4 regions of the Streptomyces sp. NPDC096013 genome follow, and region 4 is predicted to be linked to each of the others. Evidence: riboswitches for the same ligand, from Rfam matches in the RefSeq annotation. Region 4 holds a riboswitch; each other region holds the start of a gene.
The links. Region 4 has a riboswitch for cyclic di-AMP ahead of ACIRB1_RS23475 (M23 family metallopeptidase). Riboswitches for the same ligand answer to the same signal wherever they lie in the genome.
Positions count from the first base shown of each region.

Region 1: another riboswitch for cyclic di-AMP. It lies ahead of ACIRB1_RS02910 (peptidoglycan DD-metalloendopeptidase family protein); the one in region 4 lies ahead of ACIRB1_RS23475 (M23 family metallopeptidase).
Region 2: another riboswitch for cyclic di-AMP. It lies ahead of ACIRB1_RS07005 (M23 family metallopeptidase); the one in region 4 lies ahead of ACIRB1_RS23475 (M23 family metallopeptidase).
Region 3: another riboswitch for cyclic di-AMP. It lies ahead of ACIRB1_RS15890 (NlpC/P60 family protein); the one in region 4 lies ahead of ACIRB1_RS23475 (M23 family metallopeptidase).

Region 1 is NZ_JBIWGK010000001.1:646,089-651,296, reverse strand. It holds gene ACIRB1_RS02915 (alpha-galactosidase) at 1-1,517, shown strand, start outside; cyclic di-AMP (ydaO/yuaA leader) riboswitch at 1,821-1,983, shown strand; gene ACIRB1_RS02910 (peptidoglycan DD-metalloendopeptidase family protein) at 1,988-2,908, shown strand; gene ACIRB1_RS02905 (SGNH/GDSL hydrolase family protein) at 3,152-3,937, shown strand; gene ACIRB1_RS02900 (TetR/AcrR family transcriptional regulator) at 4,039-4,653, opposite strand; gene ACIRB1_RS02895 (Glu/Leu/Phe/Val dehydrogenase dimerization domain-containing protein) at 4,698-5,208, opposite strand, start outside.
Region 2 is NZ_JBIWGK010000001.1:1,663,411-1,668,618, forward strand. It holds gene ACIRB1_RS06990 (GNAT family N-acetyltransferase) at 1-889, opposite strand, end outside; gene ACIRB1_RS06995 (HPr family phosphocarrier protein) at 1,079-1,360, shown strand; gene ACIRB1_RS07000 (GntR family transcriptional regulator) at 1,522-2,226, opposite strand; gene ACIRB1_RS07005 (M23 family metallopeptidase) at 2,415-3,170, opposite strand; cyclic di-AMP (ydaO/yuaA leader) riboswitch at 3,184-3,335, opposite strand; gene ACIRB1_RS07010 (M16 family metallopeptidase) at 3,550-4,938, opposite strand; gene ACIRB1_RS07015 (M16 family metallopeptidase) at 4,935-5,208, opposite strand, start outside.
Region 3 is NZ_JBIWGK010000004.1:255,972-261,179, forward strand. It holds gene ACIRB1_RS15885 (DUF1996 domain-containing protein) at 1-2,061, opposite strand, end outside; cyclic di-AMP (ydaO/yuaA leader) riboswitch at 2,398-2,571, shown strand; gene ACIRB1_RS15890 (NlpC/P60 family protein) at 2,580-4,550, shown strand; gene ACIRB1_RS15895 (hypothetical protein) at 4,754-5,208, shown strand, end outside.
Region 4 is NZ_JBIWGK010000006.1:557,994-563,201, forward strand. It holds gene ACIRB1_RS23460 (alginate lyase family protein) at 27-1,232, shown strand; tRNA gene ACIRB1_RS23465 (tRNA-Met) at 1,285-1,358, shown strand; gene ACIRB1_RS23470 (PP2C family protein-serine/threonine phosphatase) at 1,467-2,687, shown strand; cyclic di-AMP (ydaO/yuaA leader) riboswitch at 2,879-3,035, shown strand; gene ACIRB1_RS23475 (M23 family metallopeptidase) at 3,047-4,057, shown strand; gene ACIRB1_RS23480 (aldo/keto reductase) at 4,133-5,077, shown strand; gene ACIRB1_RS23485 (PrsW family intramembrane metalloprotease) at 5,115-5,208, opposite strand, start outside.

The DNA.
Region 1 (5,208 bases), on a different contig from region 4:
TCGGCAGCCGCCGCGGCCACACCGGACACCAGCACCTCCCCTGGGTCGCCCTCGACACCGACGCGACCGAGGAACGCGGCGAGGTCTACGGCTGCGCCCTCGCCTGGTCGGGGTCCTGGCGGCTCGCCGTGGCCCAGCTCCCGGACGCGCGCGTGCAGATCACCGGGGGCGCCGGGTACGACGACTCCGGGCTGCTGCTCCTGGCGCCGGGGGAGTCCTTCACGACCCCGGTCTTCGCCGGCCTGTGGAGCGAGACCGGCCACGGCGGCGCAAGCCGCACCTGGCACACGTACCAGCGGACGTACGTCATCCCGGACGCGGACCAGGACCGGCCGGTGCTCTACAACTCCTGGGAGGCCACCCAGTTCGACATCTCCGAGGACCAGCAGGAGGTGCTCGCGCGGCGGGCGGCGGCGGTCGGGGTCGAGCTGTTCGTGGTGGACGACGGCTGGTTCGGCGCCCGGACCAGCGACCGTGCCGGGCTCGGCGACTGGACGCCCAATCCGGACCGCTTCCCCGCCGGGCTCAAGCCCCTCGCCGACCGGGTGCACGCCCTGGGCATGCAGTTCGGCATCTGGGTCGAGCCCGAGATGGTCAACGCGGACAGCGACCTGTACCGCGCGCACCCCGACTGGGTGCAGTACCAGGAGGGACGCAAGCGGACGGAGTTCCGCAACCAGCTCGTCCTGAACCTCGCCCGCGAGGACGTTCAGGAGTACCTGTGGGAGCAGCTGGACGGGCTCCTCTCCAGCGCCCCGATCGACTACGTGAAGTGGGACTTCAACCGCTGCTTCACCGACGCGGGCTGGCCGGGCGAGGCCTACCCGCAGCGCCTATGGGTCGACCATGTGCGCGCCCTGTACGGCCTGTTGGACCGGTTGCGGGCGGCTCACCCGGGTGTCGCCTTCGAGTCCTGCTCGGGCGGCGGCGGCCGGATCGACCTCGGCATCATGAGCCGCACGGACCAGGTGTGGACCTCGGACAACACCGACCCGCTGGACCGGCTCGCCATCCAGCACGGCTTCAGCCAGATCCACCCCGCGCGCGTGATGGCCGCCTGGGTCACCGACAGCCCCAACACCCAGCTCAACGGCCGGGTCAGCAGCCTGCGCTTCCGGTTCGTGAGCGCCATGGCCGGCGTGCTCGGCGTGGGCGGCGACCTCTCGGAGTGGACCGAGGAGGAACTCGCCGAGGCCCGCCGCTGGGTGGACCTCTACAAGGAGATCCGGCCCCTCGTGCAGCACGGCGACCTGCACCGCCTGCGCCCGCCGACCGGAGGGCTCAGCGCCGTGCAGTACGTCCGCGGTGACGAGACCGTCGTCCTCGCCCTCCTCCAGGCGCAGCACTACGGCGAGCCCCTCCCGGCGCTCCGGCTGCGTGGGCTTGACCCGACAGCATCGTACGAATGCCTCGAAACGGGCGAAGTCCACCGAGGGGCCGTGCTGTTGCACCACGGATTGCGGACCGGCCTGCGCGGTGACCTTGATGCGACGGTTCTCCGGCTGCGTCGCATCTGATCCTTCTGTCCCAATTGCAACCTTCGTTCCAACTCGCCCTGGGAAAAAGAAAGCTGAGAGTCGGGTACGTGAGCAGCGTCATATTCGTGACCGTACGTCGTTCGTCATGTTCACGTAATTGACGTGCTTTTGCAGGGGAATTGACGGACGGAGTCCCGGGGGAATTCACGGAGGGTGACGGTGAATTCCCACAGGGGATCACAAGAAACGCAAATCCGTGGAACCTCCTGCTTGTCCCTTTGCGTCTTCCTCGCTTACGTTCGCCACCAATCCGGACGGACGCCCAGTCCTGCCGCCGACCGGACTTCGCATCCACTCACCCGTATGCGGCAGGAGCGGGGGACCCACAGGTAAGACGCCTGTTCCGGTCTCCGGAACGGGCTTGGGGTCAAGCCGCGCTCCGGGCGCGGCCGGGCATCTCCAGCCCGAACCCGACAGCTCACCTCGCAGGCGCCGGAGAGGAATTCGTCATGCCCGCGAAGGGTAAACACCGCCGCCCGAAGCCCCAGCGCTTCACCCGTTCGATAGCCGTCGCCGGAACCGGCGGCGCGGCACTCGCCCTTCCGCTCATGGGAGCCACCGGCGCCCATGCCGCGACCACGACGTCCGCTCCGGAAAAGGCGGTTCAGTCCGTTCCGGCGGCCGAGAAGACGGCGAGCGAGAAGTCCACCGCCGCCAAGTCGGCGCGCGTCACGACGTATTCGGTGAAGTCGGGCGACTATCTCTCGAAGATCGCCGAGGAGCAGGACGTCACCGGCGGCTGGAAGAAGATCTACCAGGACAATCGCGAAGCCATCGGCGGCAACCCGTCGCTGATCCACCCGGGCCTGAAGCTCTCCCTCGGTGAGAAGGCCGCGACGAGCGGCACGGACACGACCAAGTCGTCGACGTCGTCCGGCACATCGTCCTCCTCGTCCTCGTCGTCTTCTTCTTCGAAGGAGTCGTCTGCCACGCAGAGCGCCGACACCACCAGCACCTCCACCGGCTACGGCCTTCCCGTGACCGGCGCCACCATCGGCACCGGCTACCGCGTCGCCGGCAGCATGTGGTCCAGCGGCTACCACACCGGCGTCGACTTCGTCGTCCCGACCGGTACCACCATCAAGGCGATCGCCGCGGGCACGGTCGTCTCGGCGGCCTACGACGGCGCCTACGGCAACGAGGTCGTCATCCGGCACGCGGACGGCCAGTACTCGCAGTACGCCCACATGTCGCAGCTCTCCGTCTCGGCCGGCCAGACCGTGACCGAGGGCCAGCAGATCGGCCTCTCCGGGGCGACCGGCAACGTGACCGGCCCGCACCTGCACTTCGAGATCCGGACCACGCCGTACTACGGCTCGGACGTGGACCCGGTCGCCTATCTCCGCTCGCACGGCGTCACCGTCGGCTGACATCAGGCCCGACGCCAGGCCCCCACATCACCGAAGGCCGGACCTCTATCCCCGGGTCCGGCCTTCGGCGTAGGGCAGTTCCGGCGTCAACGACCCTGGTCAGAGAGTTATTCCGACTTTGGACAACCCTTTACAAGTGGCTTATCTCACCGCCCGTCAACCCCTAATTACGATCGCGTAGGTCACAGCCAAGGGTGAATTATGGTTGCCGTGGCTAACGATTCGAAGAGTGACAGCAGAACAGTGATCGGGTCGTACGTGGCGGTGGGGGACAGCTTCACCGAGGGCGTCGGCGACCCCGGGCCCGACGGTGCGATGGTCGGCTGGGCCGACCGGTTCGCGGTACTGCTCGCGGATCGCCGGCCCGAGGGCGACTTCGCGTACACCAACCTCGCCGTGCGCGGGAAGCTGCTCGACCAGATCGTGGCCGACCAGCTCACCCGGGCCAAGGAGATCGGCCCCGACCTGGTCTCCTTCTGCGCGGGCGGCAACGACATCATCCGCCCCGGCACCGACCCCGACGAGGTTGCCGAGCGTTTCGAGCGCGCGGTGGCCGACCTCACCGGCGCCGTCGGCACCGTCATGGTGACGACCGGCTTCGACACCCGCGGCGTGCCCGTGCTCAAGCACCTGCGCGGCAAGATCGCCACCTACAACGGCCACGTCCGGGCCATCGCCGACCGCTACGGCTGCCCGGTGCTCGACCTGTGGTCCCTGAAGACCATCCAGGACCGGCGGGCCTGGGACGGCGACCGGCTGCACCTCTCTCCCGAGGGGCACACGCGCGTGGCGCTCCGCGCCGGACAGGTCCTCGGCGTCGACGTCCCGGCCGACCCGGACCAGCCCTGGCCCCCGCTGCCGCCGCGCGGCCCGCTCGACATCCGGCGCGACGACGTCCACTGGGCGCGCGAGTACCTGGTGCCGTGGATCGGACGCCGTCTGCGCGGCGAGTCCTCCGGCGACCACGTGGAGGCGAAGGGCGCGCTGTCGCCCGACGCCATCAAGATGCGGATCGGGATAGTGGCCTGAGGAGAGGCGAGCGGACGCGGCGGTCGCTCCTGGCGCGGTGCGTGCCACGGGCGCCGTCGTCACGGCCCGCGAAGTGAACCGGGTCTCCACGGAGAGACCGGTCAGGGCGTCGTCAACGCGGCCCGGTCCAGCCCCAGTTCACGGGCGAGCGCCTCGTCGACCCACTCCAGGGCGCGCGCCCGGGACACGGCTCCCGCGTACGCCGTCATCTGTACGGCGAGGCCGTCGAGGAGGGCCGTGAGGCGCAGGGCCGCGGCGCTCGGGTCCGGGCAGTGGAACTCGCCCGCGGTCACCCCCTCGGCGACGACCTCGGCCAGGGCCTGCTTCCACTGCCGGTCGAGATCCCGCGTGACGTCCAGGAGGGCGGGTTCACGCAGCGCCGCCGCCCAGCCCTCTATCCACAGCCGCCAGCCCTTGGCCGGCCCGGTCGGCGCGTACCAGCGCACCGCGGCCCGCAGCCGGCGCAGCGCGGTCGTACGGCGGCCGAGCAGCTTGCGCAGATGCGCGAGGTCGTCCTCGGCGGCGAAGGCGAACGCGGCGGCGACCAGTTTCTCCTTGGTCGAGAAGTGATAGAGCACCAGGGCGTTGCTCACCCCGAGCGCCGAGGCCACGTCGGCGATCCTGACCGCCGCCACGCCCCGCGCCTCGATCTGCTCCACGGCGGCGCGCAGCAACTCCGCCCGCCGCTCCGCCACGCCCAGCCGCACTCTCGCCACGCGATCACCCTAATCCGTTGCCCATAGGGGTGGTGCCCCGTACGTCACCGGTACCAGCCGAACCGTTCCGCGATGACCGGCAGCCGGTCCGCGACGATCGCGTGCGCGGCGGCGCGCGGAGTGGTGCCGTCGGCCTCCGCGCGGGCCAGCATCAGGTCGATCAGGGCGCGCATCGACCGCCGGGTGTGGGCGAACGCCGCGTCCGCGTCCGCGCCGATGTCGCCGAACAGGGTCCACCACCACCAGGCGTTCGTCCCGGAGTTCACGACCACGTCCGGCAGAACGACGACCCCGCGCGCGGAGAGCAGTTCCTCCGCCTCCGGGAGGACGGGCATGTTGGCCGCCTCGACGATCCAGCGGGCGGTGATCCCCTGCTGGTTCGAGGTGTCGACCGCGTACGACACCGCCGCCGGGACCAGCACCTCCGCGTCGACCGACAGCCAGTCCTCGCCGGGCAGTTCGAGGTCGCCGGGACGCAGCACCGAACGGTCGACGGTGCCGTAGGCGTCCCGGGCCGACAGCAGCGCGTCGATGTCCAGTCCGCCCGGGTTCACG
Region 2 (5,208 bases), on a different contig from region 4:
CGTGTTCACCGCACTCGGCGACGACTTCGGGGACGTGCTCGACCGGTACGGCGACGACCGCGAGGTCCACGGGGCCCTCGATGTCGCGCACCGAGCGGTGGGCCGGTACCCCGTCGAGGTCCTTCTGCTCTTCGGGGAACGCCTTGTTCACGGCGTACAGGCCACCGGCGAAACCGGCGTCCCTGATGTTGTCGAGAACGCTGCGGCCCACCCCGCGGGGGGAGCGGCCGACACCGATGACCGCGACCGATCCGGGCACCAACAGCCGCCGTACGGAACGTGCTTCGGCGCGCTGCTCGCGTGCGCGCTGCACGGCGAGGGACCGGTCCGTGGGTTCGAGGTCGAACTCCAGGCGGACGACGCCGTCCTCGAAGCTTCGCTTCTGGGTGTAGCCGGCGTCCGTGAACACCTTGATCATCTTGTTGTTGGCGGGCAGCACCTCGGCGGCGAAGCGGCGGATGCCGCGCTCGCGGGCGACGGCCGCGATGTGCTCCAGGAGGGCGGACGCGACGCCCCTCCCCTGGTGCGCGTCCTGCACGAGGAAGGCGACCTCGGCCTCGTCGGCCGGTGCGGAGGCGGCTCGCCCGTCGGCACTAATGCGGTCATAGCGTACGGTGGCGATGAACTCGCCGCCGACGGTGGCCGCGAGTCCCACCCGGTCCACAAAGTCGTGGTGCGTGAAGCGGTGGACGTCCTTGGCGGACAGGCGGGGATACGGCGCGAAGAAGCGGTAGTACTTCGACTCGTCGGAGACCTGCTCGTAGAAGCTGACCAGGCGATCGGCGTCGTCGACGGTGATGGGCCTGATGCGCGCGGTACCCCCGTCGCGCAGCACCACGTCGGCTTCCCAGTGGGCGGGGTACTCGTGCCGGTCCGACGAGGTCTGCATGGGGCCCAGCGTACGGCTCGCGTCCGACAACGGCGCGAGGCAGTCTGTGGGGAACAACAGAGCGCGGGGAGTGGGGCCGAGGCCGCGGCCCGACACCCCGTTCCGGACGGTCCGGCGGACCGGTCCGGGCTCGCTTCACGTGTGGGAAACTGGTCTAGACAACCCTGAGACTCTGAAGGGCAGCATCACATGGCTGAGCGCCGCGTCAACGTCGGCTGGGCGGAGGGCCTTCACGCCCGCCCCGCCTCCATCTTCGTCCGGGCCACCACGGCCTCGGGTATCCCCGTGACGATCGCCAAGGCCGACGGCAACCCCGTCAACGCGGCCTCCATGCTCGCGGTCCTGGGCCTGGGCGCCCAGGGCGGCGAGGAGATCGTCCTCGCGTCGGACGCCGAGGGCGCGGACGCGGCCCTCGACCGCCTCGCGAAGCTGGTCGCGGAAGGCCTCGAGGAACTCCCCGAGACCGTCTGAGCACCACCCAATTGAGGGTTGCGGTGCATTTGCCCAAAACCCGATGCACCACAACCTCGAAGGGCTCGTCCGAATTACCGGGCGAGCCCTTCGCATTTCCATTTGTGGGCAGCATGAATAATCCCCCGCGAATTAGCTCCTCTTTGTATACGGTGCCCGTGTTAATGCCGCAGACCCGACATGTTTACGGGAGGTTGCGAAGTCCTCACACGGTCCGCGCCGTTCGCGGCGTTCGCCCCGCCGGGAAAGCGCAGCCGGTGCGCGGTGCCCGCGCGCTCGGTGTGCAGGGCGGTGATCGCCCGGGCGCGCTCGGCGTCGCCGCGGGCCACGGCGTCCACGATGGCGCCGTGCTCGGCCCAGGACTCCACGGGGTTGGCCGGGGCGTCCACCGCGTACATCCAGGCGATCTTGTGCCGCAGCTGGGTCAGCATCGAGGTCAGCGCGGGACTCCCGGAGGCCTGGGACAGCGTCTCGTGGAACCAGCTGCCCAGGGAGCGCAGATCCTCGCTGTTGCCCCGCCTGGCCCGCTCCTGGCCCAGCCTGACGAGGCCGCGCAGCACCTTGAGGTGGGCCTCGGTGCGCCGCTGCGCGGCCCGTGAGGCGCCGAGCGGCTCCAGCAGCATCCGCATCTCCAGCAGGTCGGCGGCCTCCTGCTCGGTCGGTTCCGCGACGCACGCGCCCGCGTGCCGCCGGGTCACCACGAACCCCTCGGCCTCCAGCGTGCGCAGGGCCTCCCGGACGGGGACGCGCGAGACCCCGTACCGGCGCGCGAGGAGTTCCTCCGTGAGCCGGCTGCCGCGCTCGTAGACACCGGCGACGATGTCGTCCCGGATCGCCGTGCATACCGAGTGCGCCGGAATACGCATGTCCGACCTCCGCCTTAATCCCCGTGAAACGTCGACGATTGACGTGTGTTCCGTGACTCTATTGCAATGAGCGGGAATTTCCGATGGGGGGCCGGAATCCATGCATATTTTTTGGACAGGAGGGCTCCGGAAACGCCGAAAGCCCCGGCCGGGCGGGCCAGGGCTTCGGGAAGTGCGGTGCTACGCCGTCAGACGTTCACGCCGTGCTTGCGGAGGTAGGCGACGGGGTCGACGTCCGAGCCGTACTCCGCGGTGGTGCGGGCCTCGAAGTGGAGGTGCGGTCCGGTGACGTTGCCGGTCGCCCCGGAGAGGCCGATCTGCCGGCCCGGGGTGACCGTCTGGCCGACGGAGACACCGATGGACGACAGGTGGCCGTACATGGTGTACATGCCGTCGGCCATCTTGATCACCACTTGATTGCCGTACGAGCCGCCCCAGCCGGCCTCGACGACGGTGCCGGAACCGACAGCGTGGACCGAGGTGCCGGTCGAGGCGTGGAAGTCGATGCCGGTGTGGGCGCCGGACGACCAGAGGGAACCGCCGGTCTTGTAGCCGGTGGAGACGTACGAGCCGGTGACCGGTGCGACGAAGGTGTTGAGCCTCTTGCGCTCGGCGGCACGGGCGGCGCGCTCCTTGGCCTCGTGCTCCGCCTTGGCCTGCGCGGCGGCCCTGGCCCGGGCCTCCTCCTTGGCCTGCGCCTCGGCGGCGGCCTGCCGCTGGGCGGCGGCCTGGGCGTCGATCTTCTCGGCCACGGAGTCGCCGATGGCGATGACGGGGGTGAGTCCGGTCTGTTCTGCGGCGGGCTCCGCGGCGAACGCCGGGGCGCTCGCGAGGGTGCCGATGACGCCGGTGGTGGTGAGGGCCGCGACGCTCGCGACACGAACGGTGGTGCGGTGGGTCCGGCTCGGGCGACGGTGCTTCCCGGTGGCGCGGGTGAACGCCATGGAGTGGCTGATCCTTTCCTTCCTTCTCGCCTACCGGGTTAGCTGACGGGTTCGGAGCAGGAAGGTCTCCTACGGACCCCCTCCACGGGCGTCCGATTCACCCCAGGGACGTGGGTCCCCGGCTCCCCTGGCTCGCGCCGTACGGGGACTCGGCGATGACTGTCCGGTGCCGCGAGTGCGGCGCGGTGCCTGACGGACAGCCGGACCGACGCTAAGGGGGGCCACTTTCAATCCCCAAACGGATCAAGGTTTTTGTTGCACATGCCACAGGGCAGACAGGCAACCTCTCCCCCAATTCGGACAATAGGGGGCCCTGGTGACTCTTCAGCCACCAGGGCCCCCACGCGCGCGTGCCGCTCATCGGCCCGCTACGGGTCGTCTACTCGGCCGGGACGACGGTCACTTCGCCGATGCCGAGCGCTTCCACGGGCGCCTTGATCTGCTCCGCGTCGCCGACCAGGATCGTCACCAGACGGTCCACCGGGAAGGCGTTCACGACCGCCGCGGTGGCCTCCACGGTGCCGGTCGCGGCGAGCTGCTGATACAGCGTCGCCTGGTAGTCGTCGGGCAGGTGCTGCTCGACCTGGTCGGCCAGCGTGCTCGCGACGGCCGCGGCGGTCTCGTACTTGAGCGGCGCCACCCCGACGAGGTTCTGCACGGCGACGTCACGCTCGGCGTCGGTGAGGCCGCCCTCGGCGAGCTTGCGCAGCACCGTCCACAGGTCGTCCAGCGCGGGACCGGTGTTCGGGGTGTCCACGGAGCCGCTGATGGCGAGCATCGCGGCGCCCGTGCCGTCGGGTGCCGAACGCAGCACCTGGCCGAACGCCCGCACACCGTAGGTGTAGCCCTTCTCCTCGCGCAGGACGCGGTCCAGGCGGGAGGTGAGGGTGCCGCCGAGGCAGTACGTGCCGAGCACCTGGGCCGGCCACACGCGGTCGTGCCGGTCGGCTCCGACACGGCCGATGAGCAGCTGCGTCTGGACGGCGCCGGGACGGTGCACGATCACGACCCGCCCGGTGTCGTCGGCGGTCACCGGCGGCACGGGACGCGGCTGCGCGGAGGAGCCCGTCCACGAACCCAGGGTGTCGGCGAGCAGCGCGTCCAGGTCGATGCCGGTGAGGTCGCCGACGACCACGGCGGTGGCCGTCGCGGGGCGGACGTGCCGCTCGTAGAAGGCGCGTACGGACGCCGAGTCGATCTTCTCGACGGTCTCCTCGGTGCCCTGGCGCGGACGCGACATGCGCGAGCTCGCCGGGAACAGCTCCTTGGAGAGCTCCTTGGCGGCGCGGCGCGAGGGGTTGGCCGTCTCGTGCGGGATCTCGTCGAGGCGGTTGCGGACCAGCCGCTCGATCTCGCTGTCCGCGAAGGCGGGCGCGCGCAGCGCGTCGGAGAGCAGGCCGAGCCCCTTGGCCAGGCGCGAGGCCGGGACCTCCAGGCTGAGGCGCAGCCCGGGGTGGTCGGCGTGCGCGTCGAGAGTGGCGCCGGAGCGCTCCAGCTCGGCGGCGAACTCCTCGGCGGAGTGCTTGTCGGTGCCCTCGGAGAAGGCGCGCGCGGTGATCGTGGCGACACCGTCCAGGCCGGCCGGCTCGGCGTCCAGGGGCGCGTCCAGGAGCACCTCCACGGCGACGACCTGCTGGCCGGGGCGGTGGCAGCGCAGGACCGTCAGGCCGTTGGCCAGCGTGCCGCGTTCGGGGGCCGGGAAGGCCCACGGCCTGGCCTCGCCGGCCTGGGGCTGGGGGTGGAATTCCATCGTGGCGAGCTCGGTCACTTGGCCGCCTCCTCGTTCTCGTCGCCGGCCTCTGCTTCGTCGTCCTCTTCCGCGACGGGCTCGTAGACGAGCACCGCGCGGTTGTCGGGGCGCAGGCGGGCCTTGGCGACCTCCTGGACCTCCTCCGCCGTCACGTCGAGGACGCGCTGTACGGCGGTCAGGGCGAGCTGCGGGTCGCCGAACAGGACGGCGTACCGGCACAGTTCGTCGGCGCGGCCCGCGACCGTGCCCAGCCGGTCGAGCCACTCGCGCTCCAACTGGGCCTGGGCG
Region 3 (5,208 bases), on a different contig from region 4:
CGCGCCGGCCGCGGCGGGCCACAGGTTGGCGCCGGTCTCGGCGAGACCGCCCTGCGCCTGCGGCTCGTTCGGGCTCACGGCGGCGTAGCTCTCACCGCCGGAACTCGCGGCGGGCGGCGTCGTCTCCGCGGTGCCGACCTCACCACCGGACCCGGCGTTGTCGTCCGAACCACCCTGGGCCGGCGTCGACTTGGAGCCTTCGGTCTTCGTGTCGGCCTTGGGTACCGAGACGGCGGTCGTCAGCGATCCCGGGTCCGTGGTCTGGACCTCGGTGGGCTGGTCGTCGGGCGCGCTGGTGGCGGGGGCCACGGTGCCCTGGCCGCCGTTGTCGCCCTTTCCGCCGTTGCCACCGTTTCCGGCGTTGCCGCCGTTGTCACCACCGCCGGCGTTCCCGCCGTTGCCGCCGTTCCCCGTGGGCTCGTCGGACGCGGTGGCGCCGGCCGTCGGCTGGGCGCTGTCGGTGGCCGTCGGGGACTCCTGCGGTTCACCGGAACCCGAGCCGCCGCCATTACCGGAGCCGCCACCGTTGCCGGAGCCGCCGCCGTTGCCCGAACCGCCACCCGAGCCGGAGCCGCCGCCCGAGCCGCCGGGGTCGTTGTCCGTCCCCGCGCCGCACTTCTCGCCGTTGTTGATGCAGTTGACCATGTCCTTCATCAGGCCCTCGTCGAAGACGTTGATGAAGTCGCCGTGGTCGGTGACGGGCTTGTGCTGCTGCTCGGGGAAGGAGTCCACCGCGAACAGCGGAGTCGTCTTCCCGCCGTCCTGGAGGCTCGGCGCCTGCACGTCGTAGACGATCCGCTGGACCAGTTGCGGGATGGCCTCGAAGCCGTCGGGGCAGGTGCCGTCGGCGGCCTCGAAGGCCACGTGGGTGCGGTGGTTGGCGCTGTCGATGTTGCGGCCGTCCCAGCAGCTCTGGAACTTGAAGGTGCGCACCACGTCACTGCCGGACGGGCACAGCGGGTACTTGTCCTTGAGCTGCCGGTCCTCGAAACCGGTGCAGCTCCAGGAGGCGTTGGCGTTGGCCGGGCCGTTCACGAAGGCCTTGGCGTCGCCGGTGATGATGCGCAGGAGGCGCGGCATCGCGACGACCTTGCTCTTCGGGTTGCCCACGAACGTCAGCGTGGCCGCCTTCGCCGTGACGATCTGGCCGGAGTTGCCCTCAGTGCCGCCGCCGGGCTTGTCGGCGTCCCGCTCCTGCTTGCCGTTCTGGAGCCGCAGCACGGGCCAGTAGTACGTGGACTTGTCGCCCGGGTTCTCGCAGCTCGTGTTCGCCTTCGCCAGGTCGTCGTCGCTGGCGAACGCGTTGTTGGACTGGTTGCCGACGTAGTCGTGGAAGTGGTGGGCGCCGTTGCTCACTCCGGGGGCGACGATCACGTTGTCGGAGTTGAACAGGCCGTTCTCGTTCACCCCGCAGGCGGTGACGAACGTGCCGCGGGAGGCGTCGGCCTGGTCCTGTGCGGCGTTCACGTTGGGCTGTACGGAGGTGATGTCCGCGTAGTCCGAGGCGACGGGTCCGTTCGTGGACTGCTGGTTGCCCTGCTGGTCCTGGCCGCCCTGGCCGCCGGCGCTGCCGGTGGGGTCGCCGCTGCCGTCGCTGCTGCCCTTGCCGTCGCCGCTCTGGCCGTCGGACCCGTTCGTGGGCGCGATCAGCGTGCAGCCGGCGAGCGCGTCGAGTCCCTCCGGGCGGTCGCCGACGCGCGCGATGGCGTCGTTGATCCGGCCGATCGTCGCGGCGCGCTTCTCCTTCAACGGATTCATGATCGCGTTGTCGGCGAAGGAGGCGTCCTGGCGTATGGACTCGGTGGAGTCCTTGAGTTTCTGGTAGGCCTCGGTTATCTGCTGGTCCAGAAGCGCGAGTTGGTTGTCGACCTCCGTCTTCGCCGCGTCGGGCACGGTCGTCAACTGGGTCCCGATGTCCGGGCAGTCGATCGTCGCGCCGCCCGATGCCGCATCGGGAGACCCTTGCTGGGTGGTGTCACCGCCCCAGCCTTCGGACGCCGACGCGTAGACGTTCGCCGCCACCAGTCCTCCGCCGCCCAGCATCAGGGCGACTGCTGCCATCGTCGCGCGTCGTGCGCCCGTGGGGCGTCTGCGCGTGTTGCGTGCCAAGGAAGTTGCTCCTACGCGTATCGGTCGGCCCGGCTCGTCCCGGCATGGAAATCCCTCGCACCCATACGGAGCCGAGGCCCAGTGTGTTCAACCGTCCCAAAAATTCATAGCGATCTCTTAGGAAGCTCTCGGCACGGTGGCCCCCAAGCGCCCTCGCCAGTCTCAGGACGAGGTAAAGGTCACAAATACGTATCGGACATATCGCGCTTCAACCTTCACACGAGGCACACACGTTGGCTAGGTTGACGCCCAGGCCGTACGACCTACACCGGCGATCAGCGCCGGGCCGCGCGGCTCGCGTCGAATCCGGTGCGTCGCTCGCGACAGCCGGAGCCGGGGACCCAACCGACTTGGGGTGAATCGGCCCAACTGCCCATCGGGGCAAGGGTCGTAGGGCACACCTTCCGTGATCGACCGCCCGAACCCGACAGCTAACCCGGTAGGCGCGTTACGGAAGGAGCACGTCTGCCATGCCGGCAGAACGAAGTAAGCGCACCGGAGGCAGTGGCCCCACCGTGGACGACCGACCCAGCCGTGATGAAGTCCAGCGGCGGATCAACTCCCTGTATGACAGGGCCGAGACAGCCACCGGGAACTACAACGCCACCCGTGCGATGTCCGGGGGCCCGCGCAAGCGTGTCGAACCCCGGTCCGGCGCTTCGCGTCCTTCCGATCCCACCCTCGACGCCGTCACCCGGCGGTTGTTCGACCGGGCGCGGGCCCAACTCGGCCCGACCGTACCGGCGGTCCTGCCGCCCAGCAGGACTTCGGCCGGTCCGGCGGCGGCACGTTCCGAGCGGCGCCTCGACGGCGAGGGCAGCGGGCGGGCGCTCGAAGCGCAGCCCGGCCTCGCCGTCGCCGAGCTGACCGCGGGGGCGTCCGTACCGGACATCACCAGCCAGCAACTCGGGGCACCCGTCGCGGAGTTGACCGCCCGACCGGTCGCCGAGCTGCTGCCCGCCGCGCCGCAGGCTCCGCAAGCGCGGGCGCCGCAGGTGCAGGCGCCGCAGGCACCGCGCGCTTCTCAGCAGCCGCAGCCGACCGTGCTCGACCTGCCGCCCGTGCCCGCCGTCGAGATGGCACCGGCGCCTTTCGCGCAGCCACAGCAGTTCACCCCGGCATTCGCCCCGGCACCGGCCTTCGACCCGCTCACCGCGGACCTCGATCTGCTCCCGTCCATCGCCGCACCGCGCGCCGAACCGGCCCCGGCGCGGGCCACCTGGCCGCCGGCCGAGTCCAACTGGCCCACTCCGGAGACGACTTGGTCGACCGGGCAGACCGCGGTGATCCCCGAGCAGCAGACGTGGTCGACCGGCCAGACGCCGATCGTGGCCGCCCCGGAGACCCCCTGGTCCAGCGGTCAGATGCCGATGGTGCCCGAGCAGCAGACCTGGTCCACGGGCCAGCTGCCCGCCATGCCCCAGCAGCAGATCTGGTCAAGCGGCGAGATGCCGGTCGTGTCCCAGCAACAAGCCGCGTCCACCGGGCAGACACCGGTCGCGGCCCAGCAACAGGCCACATCCACCGGTCAGTTCCCGGTCGTGCCCGAGCAACAGCCGTGGGCCACCGGCCAGATGCCCGTCGTGGCCGCGCAGGAGCCGACGTGGTCGACCGGGCAGACACCCGTGATCCCCGAGCAGCAGACGTGGTCCACCGGCCAGACGCCCATCGTGGCCGCCCCGGAGACCCCCTGGTCCACCGGTCAGACACCCATGGCGCCCGAGCAACAGGCCTGGCCCACCGGTCAGATGCCCGCCATGCCCGCCATGCCCGAGCAACAGCTCTGGTCCAGCGCCCAGTTGCCCCTGATACCCGGGCAGCCGTCCGCGCACCCCGCGCCGCAGCAGGACTGGCGACCGCCGCAGCAGGAGTGGCAGCCGATCCCGCCGGCCGCCGAGGTGTCCTTCGCCGCGGCGCCCCTCCTCACCCCCGAGGTCTCCTTCGCCGCGGCCCCGCTCCTCGCCCCCGAGGTCACCGCGGCAGCCGCGCCGGCCATGGCCCCGGAGATCATTCTCCCGGCGGCCCCGGCCATGAGCCCGACGGTCGCCGCGCCCGTCCCCGTCGCACCGGACGCGGGCACCCAGAGCAAGACCGCCACCGCGCTCGCCTTCGCCCGCGCCCAGATCGGCAGGCCCTGCCTGTGGGGCGCGGCGGGACCGGACGCGTACGACTGCTCCAGCCTCACCCAGGCCGCCTGGAAGGCCGCGGGCGTCCACCTTCCGCGCACCGCCCAGGAACAGTCGAGCGCCGGCACCCTCGTCCCGCTCACCGACATCCGCCCCGGTGACCTGCTGTTCTTCCACGACAGCGTCGACCACGTCGGCCTGTACACCGGAAACGGCCTGATGATCCACGCGCCCAGCCCGGGTACGCCGATCCGCGAGGAGTCGATCTTCTACGCCGGTCCGGCCGCCATCCGGGGCGCCGTACGGCCCGCCTGATCCGCCCGGGGCCGGGTGTTCCCGGCCCCGACCGCACCCGCCCCGCCACTCTCACCCGGGCGTGTCGTTGGTCCGTACGAGTGGTGGAACCACCGACACGGTCGTAGCGTCAACAGGGAGACGAGATCGTGTGCCTCGACAGGCGGGTCCACCGCCGGTACGAGTACGGGGCGACGCGGACGAACAGGCGGCCGGGAGCGGACATGTACAAACACACCATGGTCGGAGTCGTCACGCTGTGTGCCGCCGCCCTGCTGGCGCCGGCCGTCGGCAGCTCGGCCGCGGCTTCGGTGCGCACGGAACCGGTGGCCGCCCACCGGCAGTCCCAGGGCCCCGTCCTCGTCGACTGCCTGTGGCACCCCGAGGTGCGCCCCACCGACTTCACGCTCGCGTGCGGGGACGGCAACAGCCGCCTCACGTCGCTGCACTGGACGTCCTGGAACGACACCTCCGCGACGGCCACGGGCGTCAACATGGTGAACGACTGCGTCCCCTACTGCGCGGCGGGCACGTTCCACTCGTACCCGGTCGTCGTCCGTCTCGACACCCCGCAGACCTGGAAGCGGCACCCCCGGGTGCAGCAGTACGGTCAGATCAGCCTGACGTACACCGCGGCGCGGCCGGACAAGTTCGCGCACGTCGTGACCTACCCCCTGTG
Region 4 (5,208 bases):
GGTGACCACAGGCGGAGGTAGGACACATGAGGGCAGTCGCGGTGCTGGGCGCGTCCGTAGCCGTAGGGCTACTCGCCTCGTGCGGAACGACGGACACCGGTACCCGGACCATGGCGAGGGCGCTCCCCGCGAGCGCCGCGTTCACCCACCCCGGAATCCTCGTCAGCAAGCCCCAACTGGACGCCGTACGAAAGAACGTGGCCGCCGGGAAGCAGCCCTGGCTGAAGGCGTACTTCGGGATGCGGGACAGCAAGTACGGCTCGTACAAGTACGCGCCTAAGCCGTACGCGGACGTCGACTGCCCCTGGAACGGCAAGGCCGCCCACGGCTGTGTCGAGGAGCGCGAGGACGCGATCGCGGCGTACACGCAGGCCCTCCTCTTCAGCATCACCGGCAAGCAGCACCACGCGCTGAAGGCGCGGGAGATCATGGACGGCTGGTCGGCGAAGATGAAGGAGCACACCTCCGACGACGCCGGCCTCCAGACCGCGTGGGCGGGTTCGACCTGGGCCCGGGCCGCGGAGATCGTCCGGTACACGCCCGGCGCGGGCTGGCCGGCCGACCGGGTCAAGCGGTTCGGGACCATGCTGCGTACCGCCTACGAGCCGGAGGTCACCAAGAACCTGCCGGACTACAACGGCAACTGGGACCTCGCGATGACGGACGCGGCGATCGGCATCGCGGTCTTCCTCGACGACCACAAGGCCTTCGACGCGGCCGTGAAACGCTTCCGGGACCGCGTGCCCGCCTACTTCTACCTCGCCAAGGACGGCAAGGTGCCGCTCACCCCGGTGGGCTCGAAGCTCACCACCCCGCAGAAGCTGACGACGTACTGGTTCAAGCAGACGACCTTCCGCGACGGCCTCGCCCAGGAGACCTGCCGCAACCTCAAGCACGTCGGCTACTCGCTGGCGGCGTCCGCGCACATCGCCGAGACCGCCTGGCACCAGGGCGTCGACCTCTACGACGGCGTCAAGGACCGGCTCAAGGCGGCCCTGGAGTTCCACTCCCGCTACCAGCTCGGCGAGCCCGCGCCCGCGTGGCTGTGCGGCGGCAAGGTCGACCGGAACATGGGCCCCGACGTGGAGGTCGCCGTGAACCACCTGGAGAACCGGCTCGGCATGAAGGTGCCCGCCGCGCACAAGCTCGCCGAGTCCACCCGCCCGGCCGGCAGCGACGACCTCTTCGTCTCCTGGGAGACCCTCACGCACGCCGGTAATCCGGCCGACTGAAACCCGTGTGACATCGGACCCCGCGAATGGCGTATAGTTGCAATCACAACGGCGCGGGGTGGAGCAGCTCGGTAGCTCGCTGGGCTCATAACCCAGAGGTCGCAGGTTCAAATCCTGTCCCCGCTACTGAAGGCCGAGGGCCGGAATCCAGAAACGGATTCCGGCCCTCGGTGTTTCTCCCCCTGTCGGCCCACCCCGCTCGCCGCCCTCCTCCCGCCGGGAAAAACTGGTTCCGTGGAGGAGGAGGGTCCGTATGTGCGAGCCGGCGGGCGTCTGCCCGGCGATCCCGTGCCCGACCCCGGCCTCGGCGACAGCCCCGCGCCCCGGCCCGAGAGCGAGGGCCGGCGGATCTCGTACACCCGCGCCGTCCTCCGCCGCCTCCCCGTCCTGCTGCTGATCGCCGCCGCGCTCTACGACTACCTCACCCCGGCCGAGTTCACGGCGGCCCCGCTCTTCACCGCCGCCCCGCTGGTGGCCGCCCCGCTCTACTCCCGGCGCGGCACCGTCCTCACCGGCCTCGCGTCCGTCGCCCTCGTCCTCGCCATCCACATCAGGCTCGGCATCGTCTACGACACCGGCGCGCTGACCGAGGTGGCCACCGTGTCGACGGTCGCCGTGCTCGCCGTCCTCATCAACCTCCTGGTCCGCCGCAGCAGCGAACAGCTCGCCTCCGCGCGCGAGATCGCCGAGGCCGCCCAGCGGGCCGTGCTGCCCGAACCGGCCGAGCGGATCGCCGGGTTCGAGATCGCGGCCCGCTACGAGGCGGCGCAGGAGGGCGCGTTCATCGGCGGCGACCTGTTCGCGGTGCAGGACACCCCGCACGGCGTACGGCTGGTCGTCGGCGACGTGCGCGGCAAGGGCATGGGCGCGGTCGCCGCCGTCGCCGTGGTCATCGGGGCGTTCCGGGAGGCCGCCGAGCAGGAGGCGACGCTGGAGGCGGTCGCGCAGCGGCTGGAGCGGGCGCTCGCGCGTGAGGGCACCCGGCGTGACGGGCTCGACGCGTTCGAGGGGTTCACCACGGCCGTCCTCGTCGAACTCCCGCACGGCGACGGCGTCGTACGGATCGTCGACCGGGGGCATCCGCCGCCGCTGCTCCTTCATGTGGACGGCACTGTCGGCACGTTGCAGGTCCGGGAGCCCGCACTGCCCCTGGGAATGGGCGAGTTGGGGGTCTGGCCCGACCGGGCCGAGGAGTTCGCGTTCCCGGGCGGGGCCACTCTTCTGGTGCACACCGACGGGCTGTCCGAGGCGCGGGACTCCCGCGGTGTCTTCTACGACCCGGCGGCGCGGCTGGCCGGGCGGACCTTCCGTACCCCCGAGGCGCTGCTCGGCATCCTCGCCAGGGAGGTGCGGCGGCACTCCGGGGGCTGGATGACGGACGACATGGCGATGATCGCCGTACGGCATCCCCAGCCGTTGTCACCAGGTGTGACCGTGCCGGTGCCCTCCGCATAACAACTGACATACCGTCAATACCCGAAGGAATTCCGAGACTTGGCCAACTCGCCCGTTTTTCGCCGGTGGTGGGCCGTTCGTCCAGCAAGGAAAGGTTAATGATCAAGCCGAACAGCTTGGAAACGGGCGCCCGTGTCTATTAACGTTCGATAACGCAGCGCGGTCGTCCCAGCCGTCACAAGAGACGGCTCCGTGCGCACGCGCCGAATCCCGCAAGGGAACCGGGGAACCACCACTTGGGGTGAATCGCTCGTCGACCGTCGTGGAGACACGTCCGGTTTACGCGCGTAGGAGACCTTCCTGCTCCGAACCCGTCAGCTAACCCGGTAGGCGAGAAGGAAGGAAAGGAGCACGCCCACGTGGCGTCAAACCAGGCTGCCCCTGAAGCCCCTGTCGTCTACGGCGGTTACCGCCCCGACGAGGGCCCCTGGGAGGAGTGGAATCCCAGCGCGGAGACCGTTTCCCCCAACCGCGGCAAGCACCGTGTCGCAAAGCAGCGTGGTGGCGGAGGATTCGCCCGCAGCTCCACCGTCCTGGGCGTCGGTGTCATAGCCGCCGTCAGCGCGGGCGGCATGGCCAGCGCCAACACCGGCAAGCCGCCGGTCTCCATCTCCCTGCCGGACCTGCCCTCGGTGGGCCACCTGCTCGACGACTCGTCCAGCAGCACCCCCAAGGGCTCCGCGACCGCGCTCAGCAGCGTCGGCGTCGTCACCACCGACACCGCCAAGGGCACCTCGGACGCGGGTGAACTGCTCCGCAACCGGATCATGGCGCAGGCCGAGTCGCAGCAGGTGCAGGTCGACGGCAAGGCGCAGGCCGCCGCCGAGGCCGCCGTAGCCAAGCAGACCGTCGACGCCGCCGCCAAGGCCGAGAAGGACGCGGCGAAGAAGGCGGCCGACGCGAAGAAGGCAGCGGAGGCCGCCGCCGCGAAGAAGGCCGAGGCCGCGAAGCTCGCCGCACTCGCCAAGCAGTACACGCTGCCGGTCGCCTCGTACACGATCACCGGCACCTTCGGCCAGGCCGGCTCGATGTGGTCCTCCGGGTATCACACGGGTCTCGACTTCGCCGCGCCCACCGGCACGCTGATCAAGGCCATCCACAGCGGCACGGTCACCGAGGCCGGCTGGGCCGGGTCGTACGGGTACCGCACGATCCTCACCCTCGACGACGGCACCGAGCTGTGGTTCTGCCACCAGTCCTCGATCAACGTCAGCGTCGGGCAGAAGGTCTCCACCGGCGAGGTCATCGGCCGCGTGGGCGCGACCGGCAACGTCACCGGGCCGCACCTCCACCTGGAGGTGCACATCAACGGCGCCGCGACCGGGAGCGACCCGGCGCCCTGGCTGCGCAGCAAGGGCCTCAACCCCTGAGCGGACCCTGAGCCGACCCCGTCCGCCCGTGCTGTGCCGGAATATCCGGTTCCGGCGCGGGCGTTGACGTATGGCATGACTTCTCTTCGCAAGCTGGGCCGGTCCGACCTGGAGATCTTCCCGCTGAACCTCGGCGGCAACGTGTTCGGCTGGACCGCCGACGAGGCGGCCTCCTTCGCCGTGCTCGACGCCTACACGGCCGCCGGGGGCAACTTCGTCGACACCGCCGACTCGTACACGGCGTGGATCGAGGGCAACAAGGGCGGTGAGTCCGAGACCGTCATCGGCAAGTGGCTCAAGGCCCGCGGCAACCGCTCGGACGTCGTCATCGCCACCAAGGTCAGCCAGCACCCCGAGTACCCGGGCCTGTCCGCCGCCAACATCAAGGCCGCGGCCGACGCCTCCCTGCGCCGCCTGGGCACCGACTACATCGACCTGTACTACCCGCACTTCGACAAGGAGGACGTGCCGGTCGAGGAGATCGTCGGCACGCTCGACGAGCTGGTGAAGGCGGGCAAGGTGCGGCACATCGCCGCCTCCAACATCTCGCCCGCACGACTCCAGGCGTCCCTGGACTTCTCCGACCGCGAGGGCCTCGCGCGCTACATCGCCATCCAGCCCCACTACAACCTCGTCTCCCGCGACACCTACGAGGGCGAGCTGCGGGACGTCGCCGCACGCGGCGGGCTGTCGGCCCTCCCGTACTTCTCGCTGGCGGCCGGCTTCCTCACCGGCAAGTACCGGCCCGGCACGTCCGTGGAGAGCGCGCGGTCCGGCCGGGCCGCGCAGTACGCCGAGTCGGAGCGCGGCCGGAGCGTCCTCGCCGCCCTCGACGAGGTCGCCCAGGCCCATGACGCGCCGGTCGCCACGGTGGCCCTCGCCTGGCTCGCCGCGCAGCCCACGGTCGCGGCCCCGATCGCCTCCGCCCGCACGGTCGAGCAGCTCCCCGCGCTGCTCGGCGCGGCCGAACTGAAGCTGACGGACGCGGAGATCGCCCGCCTCACGCAGGCGTCGGCCTGAGGGCTGCAGGGGTCGTACGGGTCGCCGGGGTGGGCCGTCAGGACCGGTACGGGTTGTACAGGGGAGTCCCGTACGCCCCGTACACCGGCGGCCACGGCGGTACCACCACCGGTACCGGGGGTGCCGTGCGG